3 regions of the Providencia lanzhouensis genome follow, and region 3 is predicted to be linked to each of the others. Evidence: predicted binding sites of a transcription regulator. Region 3 holds the regulator's gene; each other region holds the start of a gene.
The links. Region 3 encodes Fur, which represses iron uptake genes when iron is present. Its sites were predicted from a motif close to ATAATAATGAGAACNACTATCAA; they were not measured.
Positions count from the first base shown of each region.

Region 1: feoA (ferrous iron transporter A) is a predicted target of Fur. The motif match lies at 2,251-2,273, and genes of this name have one in related genera.
Region 2: ACIH2S_RS08140 (TonB-dependent receptor domain-containing protein) is a predicted target of Fur. The motif match lies at 1,944-1,966, and genes of this name have one in related genera.

Region 1 is NZ_CP174123.1:252,415-256,681, forward strand. Features, by position in the region: gene feoB (Fe(2+) transporter permease subunit FeoB) at 1-1,887, opposite strand, end outside; gene feoA (ferrous iron transporter A) at 1,942-2,172, opposite strand; gene ACIH2S_RS01165 (Tex family protein) at 2,621-4,267, opposite strand, start outside.
Region 2 is NZ_CP174123.1:1,728,617-1,732,883, forward strand. Features, by position in the region: gene ACIH2S_RS08140 (TonB-dependent receptor domain-containing protein) at 1-1,872, opposite strand, end outside; gene ACIH2S_RS08145 (3-deoxy-7-phosphoheptulonate synthase) at 2,144-3,193, opposite strand; gene ppsR (posphoenolpyruvate synthetase regulatory kinase/phosphorylase PpsR) at 3,330-4,172, opposite strand.
Region 3 is NZ_CP174123.1:1,378,754-1,383,020, forward strand. Features, by position in the region: gene ansB (L-asparaginase 2) at 1-824, shown strand, start outside; gene ACIH2S_RS06390 (bactofilin family protein) at 1,001-1,522, opposite strand; gene fur (ferric iron uptake transcriptional regulator) at 1,954-2,400, opposite strand; gene fldA (flavodoxin FldA) at 2,630-3,157, opposite strand; gene ybfE (LexA regulated protein) at 3,312-3,605, opposite strand; gene ACIH2S_RS06410 (type I secretion system permease/ATPase) at 3,779-4,267, opposite strand, start outside.

The DNA.
Region 1 (4,267 bases), 1.1 Mb from region 3:
TGTCTCTTTTAAGCTATCCCACGTATCCGTGACTGCCCCACCTAACTCATCGAGCAGGTCAAACGATTCTGCATCGAAAGGTTCACTGGTAATCGCTTCGGCGGTGTACAGGGTATTTAAGGTCCCAACCACCACTTCTTTAGCCATTGCACCGGTGATCAAACCTACAGTCGCTTGCCAGTTATCATTGTGTACGCCGATAGGCTGTAATACTGGGGTGATCACTTTACTGACGGAAGCCAGCGCAGAGTCATTAATGTTGTCCACAGGCTTGCCGGATAACGAAAAGCTATTTAGCGCACCGATAAAAATACTCGCTACCACAATGACTTTACCTGCACGGATCACAAAGCCTTTTAAACGCTGCCAAGTTTGGATAAGCAATGTTTTTGCATGAGGTACATGGTAGACCGGCAGTTCCATCACAAACGGGGACGCTTCACCGCGCATCAAGGTATGTTTCAGTAGCAGGCCTGTTAGGATTGCCACGACAATACCGAGAATGTAGAGGGAGAACACGACGCTTGCGCCGTTTTTACCAAAGAATGCCGCTGCAAATACTGCGAAGATAGCTAAGCGAGCACCGCAGGACATAAACGGTGCCATAAGCACGGTGATCAAGCGTTCACGAGGTGCATCTAAGGTTCTTGCTCCCATGATAGAAGGTACGTTACAACCGAAGCCAACAATTAATGGAACAAAAGATTTACCCGGTAAACCAAGAGATTGCATCAGTCTATCCATAACGAAAGCTGCTCGAGCCATATAGCCTGAGTCTTCCAAGATAGATAAGAACAGATACATCATGCCGATTTGTGGCACCAGAGGCAGAACGGTATTGATACCACCGCCAACACCTTGAGCAAGGAAAACGGTCAACCAATCAGGGAAGTTTGCTGTTGCTCCAATCCATTGAATACCATGAATAAAGATAGCTTCAGAGGCCCCTTCAAAGAACGGTTGTAAAGCACCACCGATATTGATCGCAAGGACGAACATTAGATACATCACGAACAAGAAAATTGGCACGCCAAGCCAGCGGTTCAAGATAAATTTATCCAGCGCTTGAGTGAGTTTATTCGGCTCAGCGGCACTGTTATTAATCGCGGCGTCACAAATTGAGGCAATGGATTGATAGCGAGCGTCCGCAATGAGCAACTCGGGTTCTTCTTGCAAGGTATCTTTAAGTCTAAGGCGAGTTTCAGCAAATACTTGCTCAGAGATATCAGCTCGTTGGCGGCTATAAATATCGCCTTCTAAAATCTGGAGAGCTAACCAACGGCGCTGCTGCTGACTAAATTGCTGAGCAGAAATTTGCTCTGAAAGCATATCCACGGTTTGTAACAGTTGTGGCGGATATTGCACTAGGGCTTGTTGGCTATTTTGAGGATGGCTATCAATCGCTTGTTTGAGCTGTTCAAGGCCAGTTGCACGGGTAGAGATCATTGGGATAACAGGGCAACCGAGCTGTTTTTCGAGCTGTTTAACATCAATATCGATATGTTGGCTTTTGGCAATATCCAGCATGTTCAGTGCGACGATGCAGGGAACACCTAGTTCAACAAGCTGTAATGTCAGATATAAATTGCGCTCGAGGTTTGAGGCATCCACCACGTTGATCAACATGTCGGCTTCGCCACTTAAAATAAAGTAGCAGGCGATTTGCTCATCGAGGGAGGTTTGCTCTGAGATAGTTGTAAGGGAATAAGTACCTGGTAAATCAACGAGTTCAATCTTGTGTTCAGGTGTGTGGAAGCGTCCAACTTTACGTTCGACGGTCACTCCTGCCCAGTTACCGACGCGCTGACGTGACCCTGTTAACTGGTTAAACAAGGTTGTTTTACCTGCGTTAGGGTTGCCAATAAGGCCGATAGTTAATGGTTTCATAGTGTATGCCAGTCGTGAAAATGAAAATCTTTATTGGAATTAATCCAAAAATAATTAGTTCGCTTGAGCTTCATCTAAGTTAATCAGAGCTAAATCTTTTTTGCGTAATACTAAGCTGACGCGATGAGTTTCAATTTGCACGGGATCACCAAACGGCGCTACGCGCACAACTTTGAACACTGAGCCTGGAAGCAGACCGAGGGAAAGTAATTTTTGGCGATAGGCCGGACTTATCTCTGGTGAAAAGCCAAGTATTTTATAACTGCATTGAGGAAGTATGGACATAGTACCTTCCAATTACGGTTTATTCTGTTGATTTAACATGAAAACTGCGATGTTAAATTACAGAGAGTGTTATTAAGAATAATATTGATAATTATTATTATAAAAGTGGTTATCTTTAAAAGAAATAGAATGGAAGATAAAATTAAATCTAATTAACAATGAGAATCATAATCATCTACCATGATTATATTTAGCCTCTTTTTCGGGCAATATTAAATGATGTGGATCAAAAAGGGATTTAGTTGGCGGAGTTTTTTAAAACGAAAAGGCAGATGTTAGTATTGTTAATTAATATAATTAAATAAGACAAAATGCAGATAATAAATTGAATTAGTTATTTAATTTATTTCTATAAGAAAAATGGAATATGTTTAAATTAAGTACGGAGAGATGATTGAATACATTTTAATAAATGCCCTTACCGATGAAACAGCAAGGGCATCATATCTTAGCGCTTTTTACCAAAAGCAGCAGCCAGTGCATCACTCATCGCACTGTTGCTAGACGCAGAGCTAGATGATGAATTTCCTCGCGCATTCCCTCGTGAAGCAGGGGCTTTACGGGTATTTCTATCTTGCGCTGGAGCCGCACTGCGAGGTGCGCTGTTACCTTCACCCGCTTGTTCATCTAAGCGCATAGTGAGCGCAATACGCTTACGAGCAATATCCACATCCAGCACTTTGACTTTCACAATGTCACCCGTTTTGACGACTTTGTGAGGATCTTCAACATAGCTGTTTGAAAGGGAAGAAATATGCACTAGGCCATCTTGATGAACACCAATATCCACAAATGCCCCGAAATTAGTGACGTTAGTCACTGCACCTTCTAAGATCATTCCCGGTGTTAAGTCATTCATCGTTTCGACGCCGTCAGCAAAGGTTGCCGTTTTAAACTCAGGGCGTGGGTCACGGCCCGGTTTTTCCAGCTCTTTGATGATGTCTGTGACGGTAGGAACCCCAAACTGTTCGGTGGTAAATTCACGTGGGCTTAAGCCATTTAATACCTGTGAATTGCCCATGATCTCTTTGAGTGGCTGACGTACAGCTTCAAGGATTTTTTCAACAATTGGGTAGGCTTCTGGGTGAACCGTTGAGGCGTCCAGTGGGTTATCCCCATTGGTGATACGCAAGAAACCCGCACACTGTTCAAAGGCTTTCGGACCTAAGCGAGCGACTTTGAGTAACTGTTTTCTGTCATTGAATTGACCATTCGCATCACGCCAATCAACAACATTTTGCGCGATCATTTTGCTCAAGCCAGCAACACGGGTAAGTAGTGCCACGGAAGCGGTATTTAAATCGACGCCGACGGAGTTTACGCAGTCTTCAACGACTGCATCTAACTTACGGGCTAGCTGAGTTTGGCTGACATCATGCTGATATTGGCCGACACCAATAGATTTCGGGTCGATTTTCACCAGTTCAGCCAGCGGGTCTTGTAAGCGACGAGCAATAGAAACCGCGCCACGCAGAGATACGTCTAAATCAGGGAATTCTAATGCTGCCAGCTCAGAAGCGGAATAAACAGAGGCGCCTGCTTCACTGACAATGACTTTTTGCGCCGTGACGTCAGGGAACTGTTTTTGTACTTCAGCAAAGAAGCGTTCGGTTTCTCGTGATGCAGTTCCGTTACCAATCGCGACCAGCTCAACGTGGTATTTCTGGCATAATGCGGCAACGATAGCAGCCGCTTTGGCAGCTTGGCCTGTGTGCGGGTAAATGGTATCTGTCGCCATGACTTTACCCGTCGCATCAACGACCGCGACTTTGACACCTGTACGTAAACCCGGATCGAGACCCATCGTGGCACGCATACCCGCAGGAGCTGCCATCAATAAGTCACTGAGGTTACGGGCGAATACGTTAATTGCTTCTTCTTCCGCTTTCTCGCGCAGGGCGCTCATGATTTCGGTTTCTAGGTGCAGTAACACTTTGACTCGCCACGTCCAACTGATGACAGCTTTACGCCATTGGTCAGCGGGGGCATTGTTCAAACGAACATCTAAATGGCGAGTAATAATTTCTTCGCAATAACTCTCTTTTGGCGGCTCTTCAAACTGAGGGTCGCAGTTGAGGGATAACTGCAAAACACC
Region 2 (4,267 bases), 350 kb from region 3:
TTTAGTTTTTGCGGTAAATTCACCGGACCAACCCACGTTGACGTCACTGTTTGCAATTGGTGCATTGAAACGCATTATCAGTGTTTCAGGGCGAATGGCCGATAGGGAATAATGCGTATCATTTTCTCGCCCGTCAGTGATATTGTGGTTGATATTGAAGTCAAACCACTCATTTGAATATCGAATGTGGCTATCAAACCCGGATATCGTCGCAGATGGAATATTCTCCAAGAATATTTGCGATGGGAACCAGTTTCCACTGACCTTCTTAAAATCACCACTGGTCACGATGTGATTTTTTGACTTTGTATGGAAATAAGTTGAGCCAATTTGCAGTTCATCACCCTGCAAAACAAAATTATCAAAACTGAAAGCAAATCCAGCCTCAACCGTTTTATTTGTCTCTGGTTTTAAATCGGGAGATGGGCGGAAATCAGAGACAAGACCGAGTAGGGGAACAGTAAAATGGTTGGAGTTATTGTAGAGTTCAGAGAGACGTGGGGCACGATAACTTTCGGCATAGGATGAATGTAACTTGACCCAACTCGTTGGTGTGACGGTAGCGGCAAAACGCGATGACCAATTATTGTGCTGCTGTTTGCCAACATTTTCACGCGCAGTTTTGTAATGGGTAAAACGGGTTCCCGCAGACAAAGTCACAGGGACACTTTTTAAGCTTACATCATCGATTAACCACGCAGAAGCATTCGAAATCTCGGCTGGAGGGTAGCTTATAGCATATTCATTAGACACTTGATGTTGCTGAACATAATCAACTCCGCTTTGAACGTGATGACTTAAACGTGGCGTATGAATAGAAAAGTCATTAGAAAACTGACTTCCATAGGTGTATTGATTACGCGTTTCAGTGTCATAACTGTATGACGTAAAAATGTTTGATTTTTTCTGTAAATCTAATTGTGAAAGATGAAGGTTGGTGTAATAAAGTGACCAATTTGCCTGCCAATTCAATGGATTATTAGGTGTGAAATTTTGGTCAATGATAATGTCTTTTTGTATGGTTTCCCTCTGGTGAGGGGAGTTTTTAAATTTAGGTTGACGGGTGTCAATGACTTCTGGTTGTTTTAAGTCAATGGCATCATTGCGGTATTCTTTGTAATGCAAACCGATAGAATAGGCGGGAAGCGCATACCACGTTGTTTTGAATAACCAGTTATGCACTGATTCTCGATGGTCATACTTATTGGAAACAGGCGATCCAGCTAGCTGTTTTTTCCGTTGGGTGTAACTGATTACGCCATCTAGTGGACCTAAACGCCCTAAAAGCGTGGCTCCCGCATGATAACTGGGGTCATTGCGATTCATTCCACCGAATAAACGACCACCAAATTTTCGGTCGGGCTTAAGAATATCCGATGGCGTTAACGTTTTGATGGAAATAGTTCCAGCCAGTGCGCCGCTTCCATGTTGTACAGAAGACGCGCCTTTATGAATGTAAGTTTTGCTGATCAATGATGGATCAATGAAGGTGGCATCAAATAAGCCCGAATAAAAATCTTGGGGAACATTATCCACCATAATTTTTACGCCACGTGAATCGTAGCCTCGCATCTGCACTGACTGCCCATAGGTACTACCTGCTCCAGTCACAAAAATGCCCGCTTGACCCTTTAACAAATCGAGAGCAGATGAGGCAGTTTGTTGTTCTGGTGCCGTAGTATCAATGACCTCAAATTGTTCGGCAACGGCAAATTTTTCGTTATTTAGAGGGGTAGTGGTTACGTGGATCACGTCGTTAGCGGCTAAGGTACTGAATCCAGTCATAGCAAGGGCGACGGCTAATGTTGATAAAGAAAATACTTTACTGTGTGAAGCATCTGAAGTTGATGCTGATCTCAATGTAAACGCCATTAGGAAATCCTTTCCTGAGTAATATGATTCTGGCTACCGAGATAATAAAAAATATCAGAGGTGGCTTATAGTTAAAAACGAGAATCATTATCGATAATAAAATGGCGGCATCAAGTATTTTTTGGTTAATAATACTGAGTTTTTTAAAAAAAATAGTTAATTATTTCTTTAGATGAATGTGTTTGCAGTGAGTTATTTAGAGGGTAAATGAAAATAAGCGCTTTAGATTGAAAATAAGCTAAAGCGCAGGTGTCATTTTTGGATGAAAAGGTTATTTAAAGCGGAAGTTAACTGCGTCAGCCAGTATTTCAATCAATTGTTCAGTGTCTTCCCAACCCAAACATGGATCGGTAATTGATTGACCATAAACTAGAGGCTGGTCTGCACAGATTTTTTGATTGCCTTCTTTTAAGAAGCTTTCTGCCATCACACCACTAATTGCTGTTGAGCCTTGCTTAATCTGTTGAGCGATATCTTGCGCTACATCTAATTGGCGACGATGAATTTTCTGGCAGTTACCATGGCTGAAGTCCACCACTAAATGCTCAGCTAAACCAAACTCATTTAATTTTTCACAAGCTTGTGAAATGTACTGCGCTTCATAGTTAGGCTTCTTGCCACCACGCATAATGATATGCCCATGAGGGTTACCACTGGTTTGGTAGATTGTCATCTGCCCGCTCTTATCTGGTGATAAAAACATATGCTGCGCTTTGGCGGCACGAATAGCATCAATAGCGATATTGATATTACCATCGGTACCATTTTTAAAACCAACAGGGCAGGAGAGCGCTGATGCCATTTCACGATGGATCTGGCTTTCGGTGGTACGAGCGCCAATCGCTCCCCAGCTAATTAAGTCCGCAATATATTGTCCTGTCACCATGTCGAGGAATTCAGTAGCGGTTGCTAATCCTAATTGATTAACTTCAATCAAAAGCTTGCGCGCTAAACGAATGCCGGTGTTCACTTGGCATGAGTTATCAAGGTGCGGGTCAGAAATTAAACCTTTCCAGCCCACAACGGTACGCGGTTTTTCAAAATAGGTGCGCATGACAATTTCTAAGCGATCTTGATATTTTTGGCGTAACGTATTTAGCTTATTAGCGTATTCAATTGCGGCATCAATGTCATGAATAGAGCAAGGACCTACAATCACCAGCAAACGCGGGTCTTCACCGGATAGGATCTTTTCAATTCGTTTACGTGACGCTGTCACGTTATCGGCGATTGCTTGGGATATCGGAAATTCCTCAGCGAGCGTTTGTGGCGTAATTAAACTGTCCACTCGCAGAGTTCGTAACTCATCTGTTTTATGCATTTTGTTTCTCAAAACTTTTACTCGGCTGAGCCTTTTTGTACAGCCGTATTAGTGACTAAGGTCACAATAAACGAAACTGGCTCAAATTCAAACCACCAACTTGGGTTGAATGAATAATTTTTTATATTTTATTTTGCTAAAAAATACGACGCTGTAATCCCATCGTATCAATCACTTTGGCTGAAATTTCTTCAACAGAGTAGTTGGTAGTATTTAAGTAATTGATTTTATTCTGTCTAAATAGCGCTTCTACTTCAGCAATTTCAATACGACACTGGCGAAGCGAGGCGTAACGGCTATTTTCTCTGCGTTCTTCACGAATTGCGGCAAGGCGTTCAGGGCTGATAGTTAAACCAAAAAGTTTATGGGTATAGGGACGTAATGCGGCAGGCAGCTGTAAATTGTCCATATCATCGGCAGTGAATGGGTAGTTGGCGGCTTGTATGCCAAATTGCATCGCTAAATATAAGCTTGTTGGTGTTTTACCGCAGCGAGAGACGCCAATTATGATTACTTGAGCTTGTTCAAGGTTACGTAATGAAATGCCATCATCATGAGCGAGGGTATATTCAATTGCTGCAATACGGGCATCATATTGATTCATATTTTGCATGGATAACCCGTGAGTACGATTGAGTTTTGGCTCCGGTTCTAACCCGACTTCTCGCTGTATTGGGGCGACCAAACTTTGCACAATATCCTGACAAAATCCTGCACTTTGAGTGATGATTTCTTTCACTTCTGAGGAAATTATTGAATAAAACACCAGTGGACGAAGGGCTGTTTCAGCATAAATAGTGTCAATTTTTTGTTTAATTTCAAGCGCTCGTGCTTGCGTGGTAACAAACGGTAAAGTGTAAGAAATAAAGGATAGTGGAAATTGAGATAAGACGGCGTGCCCTAACGTTTCAGCTGTGATTGCGGTGCCATCAGAGATGAAAAAAACGGTACGTTGAACTTGGCTGGCATTTTTACTCATAGAATTTAATTCGCTCATAACTGGCTTCTTTTTATCGTATTTTTTCTGAGTTTTGGAAAATATTGTAAGTGAATAAACATTTAAAAATCATTTAT
Region 3 (4,267 bases):
AGCTGGTGAATATCGGTTCTCAAGATATGAATGATCAAGTTTGGTTAACTCTCGCAAAAAAAATTAATCAAGATTGCAATAAAACCGATGGTTTTGTGATTACCCATGGTACTGACACCATGGAGGAAACGGCCTTTTTCCTTGATTTAACCACGGCCTGTAAAAAGCCGATTGTGATGGTGGGGGCAATGCGTCCTTCCACGGCTTTGGGCGCTGACGGCCCATTGAACTTATACAATGCCGTCGTATTAGCATCTGATAAATCAGCGGGAGAGCGTGGCGTGTTGATGGCGATGAATGACAAAGTGATCCAAGGTCGCAATGTTATGAAAATGAGCACAACAGAAGTTCAAGCCTTTGATGCTGTGAATGCGGGGGCAGAAGGCTATATTCATGATGGTAAGGTTACCTATTATCAAGCGCCTCAGCCGCGTGGGGATAAACCTGTTTTTGATGTGAGCAAATTAGATAAATTACCGGAAGTGGGTATTGTCTATAACTATGCGAATGCATCTTCAGCACCAGTAAAAGCACTGCGAGAAGAAGGTGTTAAAGGTATAGTGAGTGCCGGTGTTGGTAACGGGAATATGTATAAAACTATTTTTGATGCATTAGCTAATGCAGCGAAAGAGGATGTTGTCGTGGTGCGTTCTAGTCGCGTACCGACAGGCTATACAACGCGAAATGCAGAAGTGAATGATAACGAATATGGATTTGTGGCATCTGAAAGATTGAATCCACAAAAATCTCGTGTGTTACTGCAATTAGCCTTAACACAAACGAAAGATCCGAAAAAAATCCAAGAGATGTTTGAACAATATTAATATTTAATAATAGGCGGCAGAGATGTCGCCTTTATTCTATTTTTATTACGTATAAGCCGTGTTCTTTTGGGGATGAGTTAATTTGTATAATCAAAATAACTCGACAATAAATACCTATAAATAAGGTAAATCAGTTATTATCGAGCAATTCTATATCATCTATTTAACAAATTTAATTATAAAGAACCCACGTCAGGTGTTTGAGCTTCTGGTTTTCCTTGTTTAGATTTTTCTTTAAATACGGCAACATTACCTTCTGATTTAACCGCAGATTTGACTTCTGCTAAACCAGAAAAAATTCCGCCTTTTTTGATGGATAAATTTGAATAGCGAATCGTGCCGTAGATTTCACCATTAGTATCAATACTAATGGTTTCTGAAATACATTCCCCTTCCACTTTACCGTTTACCCACAACTCATTGCTGGTGATATTGCCGGTAACTTGACCATTTTGCATGATTTTAACGGTATTATTTTTACCAGCAATGTTGCCAATGACTGTGCCATAGATATGAACCTGTTCATTGGAGGTAATATTGCCTTCAAATACAACATCTTTGGCGATGATAGTATTGGTTTTTTCTTCGCTGATCATTGGTGACGATACTTGCATTTTTTCCTCAGCAATTTGCTGCATGATTTCTTCTTTATTGATAGTGGGAGTGGGTTCTGGTTTGCTTTGTTTTTTATTGAACATGCGACTAACCTTTTTGTAATTGAAGTATAAAACTAAACAAATGATCGAAGATATAAAGGCAACGGATGCCACGATGGTATATCTAAAAAACCACGCTATCAAAGTAAGAAACCAGAAGAAAAAACTTATGTTCAAAAACAGATATGTTTTCTTCATTCCTTAATCTCTTACACACAAATTTGATAATTAGTATAAATTAAAATAGCACATAACAAATTAAAGAATAGAGGATGATTTTGGTTTTATCTGAAGAAATGAAGCTATGTATTTTTAAAAAATAGTCGCTAATTTTCAGCTAAAGAGCAGAAATAGGGAAATGTTAAGTATGTTCAAATAAAAATACCCACTAATAAACATTAAGTGGGTATAATTAACATTAAATGATTCATTAAATAAAGCGCGCTTTTAGTTATTCGCGCCTGATTAAGTCATTATTTAGCTTCGTGCGCAGCACTATTTTCACGACAATCGCCTTCAGCACAGTGACCGTACAAATATAAACTGTGGTTAGAGAGTTTGATACCGTGACGAGCAGCGATGTCATGCTGACGCTTTTCGATTGATTCGTCAGTGAATTCGATAACCTTGCCGCAATCTAAACAGATCAAGTGGTCATGGTGGTGTTGCTGAGTTAATTCAAATACGGATTTTCCACCTTCGAAATTGTGACGAGTCACAATACCAGCATCATCAAATTGGTTTAATACGCGGTAAACAGTGGCTAACCCGATTTCTTCACCAATATCAATCAGCTTTTTGTAGAGATCTTCCGCACTGACGTGATGGCACTCAGGCTCCTGAAGTACTTCCAAAATCTTTAATCTTGGAAGAGTGACTTTGAGTCCTGCATTTTTCAATGCTTTATTATTGTCTGTCATGCGGGCTTGTCCTGTATTTTAAATCATAAATTTAACAATAATGAGACGTTTTTAACAAAAATCCAGTTGTCTTCTAAACTGATTTACAATTATAGGCATGGAAAATAAAAATAGAAACCATGCATTGTCTCATTATTTTGATTCGTTCTTAAAAGCGAGTCCATTAGATAGGAAGATTAATCCATCATATCGAATGGTTCCCGCTTTTAATTGACAATCTATGTCATTATTAGCCAAGGATTTCAGCCAGAGACATCTCTTCGGAGATTTGTTTAACCCAAGCGTCAACACGCTCTTCAGTCAGTTCTGGTTGACGATCTTCATCGATAGCAAGACCGATAAAGTGGTTATCGTCCGCCATACCTTTAGAAACTTCAAAGTGGTAGCCTTCAGTTGGCCAATGACCGACGATCACTGCACCACGCGGCTCAATGATGTCACGGATAGTTCCCATCGCATCACAGAAATACTCTGCGTAGTCTTCTTGGTCTCCACAACCAAACAGTGCGACAAGCTTACCGTCAAAATCAATTTCTTCTAATGTTGGGAAGAAATCATCCCAATCACACTGAGCTTCACCGTAGTACCACGTAGGGATGCCAAGAAGTAGGATATCAAACGCTTCGATATCTTCTTTGCTGCATTTAGCAATATCGTGAACTTCTGCAACATCTTTGCCTAATCTTTCTTGGATCATTTTGGCAATATTTTCTGTGTTACCTGTGTCACTTCCGAAGAAAATGCCTATAACTGCCATAAAGTGATTAACCTCTTGTTTTTCTAGTAGAGAGTATAAATTACCGATTCTGCTAGAACTAAAAATAGAACGAAAATAGGTAAAATTTTGCGCCTTATTTTGGCGAAAAAAACAGTGTTAGTCTGTCAAATTTGTGTGATTTACCCAGATACGGCTAGCGATCAATTGTCTCACTAACCTGCTCAAGTTGAGCCATCAAAATTTCTTCAATTAGCTCACTTCGGCTTATGTTTTTCTCTTCAGCTAATTGGTTTAAGACCGCGACAGCGTCTTCATTTAATTTCAGCTCAACTCGACGTAGCCCTTTGACTTTGTCTCGTTTTAGCTGATTTCGCTTATTGATTCGTAATTGTTCATCCCGCGACAACGGGCTAGTTTTTGGTCGCCCAGGCCTGCGTTCTTCTGCGAACAAATCCAGTGTGGTGCGGTCAGTTTGTTCTTTTGCCATATCTACTATTGCTAACGGAAGGGGTGTGCCAGTAATTCAGCGGGCAATGATACCCTAGCTGAACCCCTAGTACCATAGGTGCATACCCCGCTAATTCATCTAATAGATTAAAAAAAAAGCACTTTTAAGAAAAAAGCATCACCCAAAGAGTAAGTGATGCTTTTTTCTTCAGGTTAACGAGTCTGTTGTTGCCATAAATTGGCATAAAGGCCATTCAGTTTTAGAAGGTTCTGATGAGTTTCCGCTTCGGCGACTTCACCATCTCGTATCACGTAAATTTTATCGGCGTTCATAATAGTATTGAGACGATGCGCAATGCTAATCACAGTTCTGCCTTGCGTGATTAACGGCATATTTTTCATGATGGCAGATTCTGATTCGTAATCCAGCGCAGAGGTGGCTTCATCGAGAATTAAAATATCAGGTTCAGTAATTAAGGCTCGAGCAAGAGCAATACGCTGACGTTGACCGCCAGAGAGATTTAACCCTTTTTCAGATAAATGATAATTAAAGTTTTCAGGCAGAGACATAATAAACTCATAGGCTCCAGCCAATTTTGCAGCATGGACTAATTGCTCTTCGCTCGCTTGTGGGTAACTTAATCGGATATTTTCTGCAATTGTTCCTACAAAAAGGGTGCTTTCTTGAAGGACGACACTCAT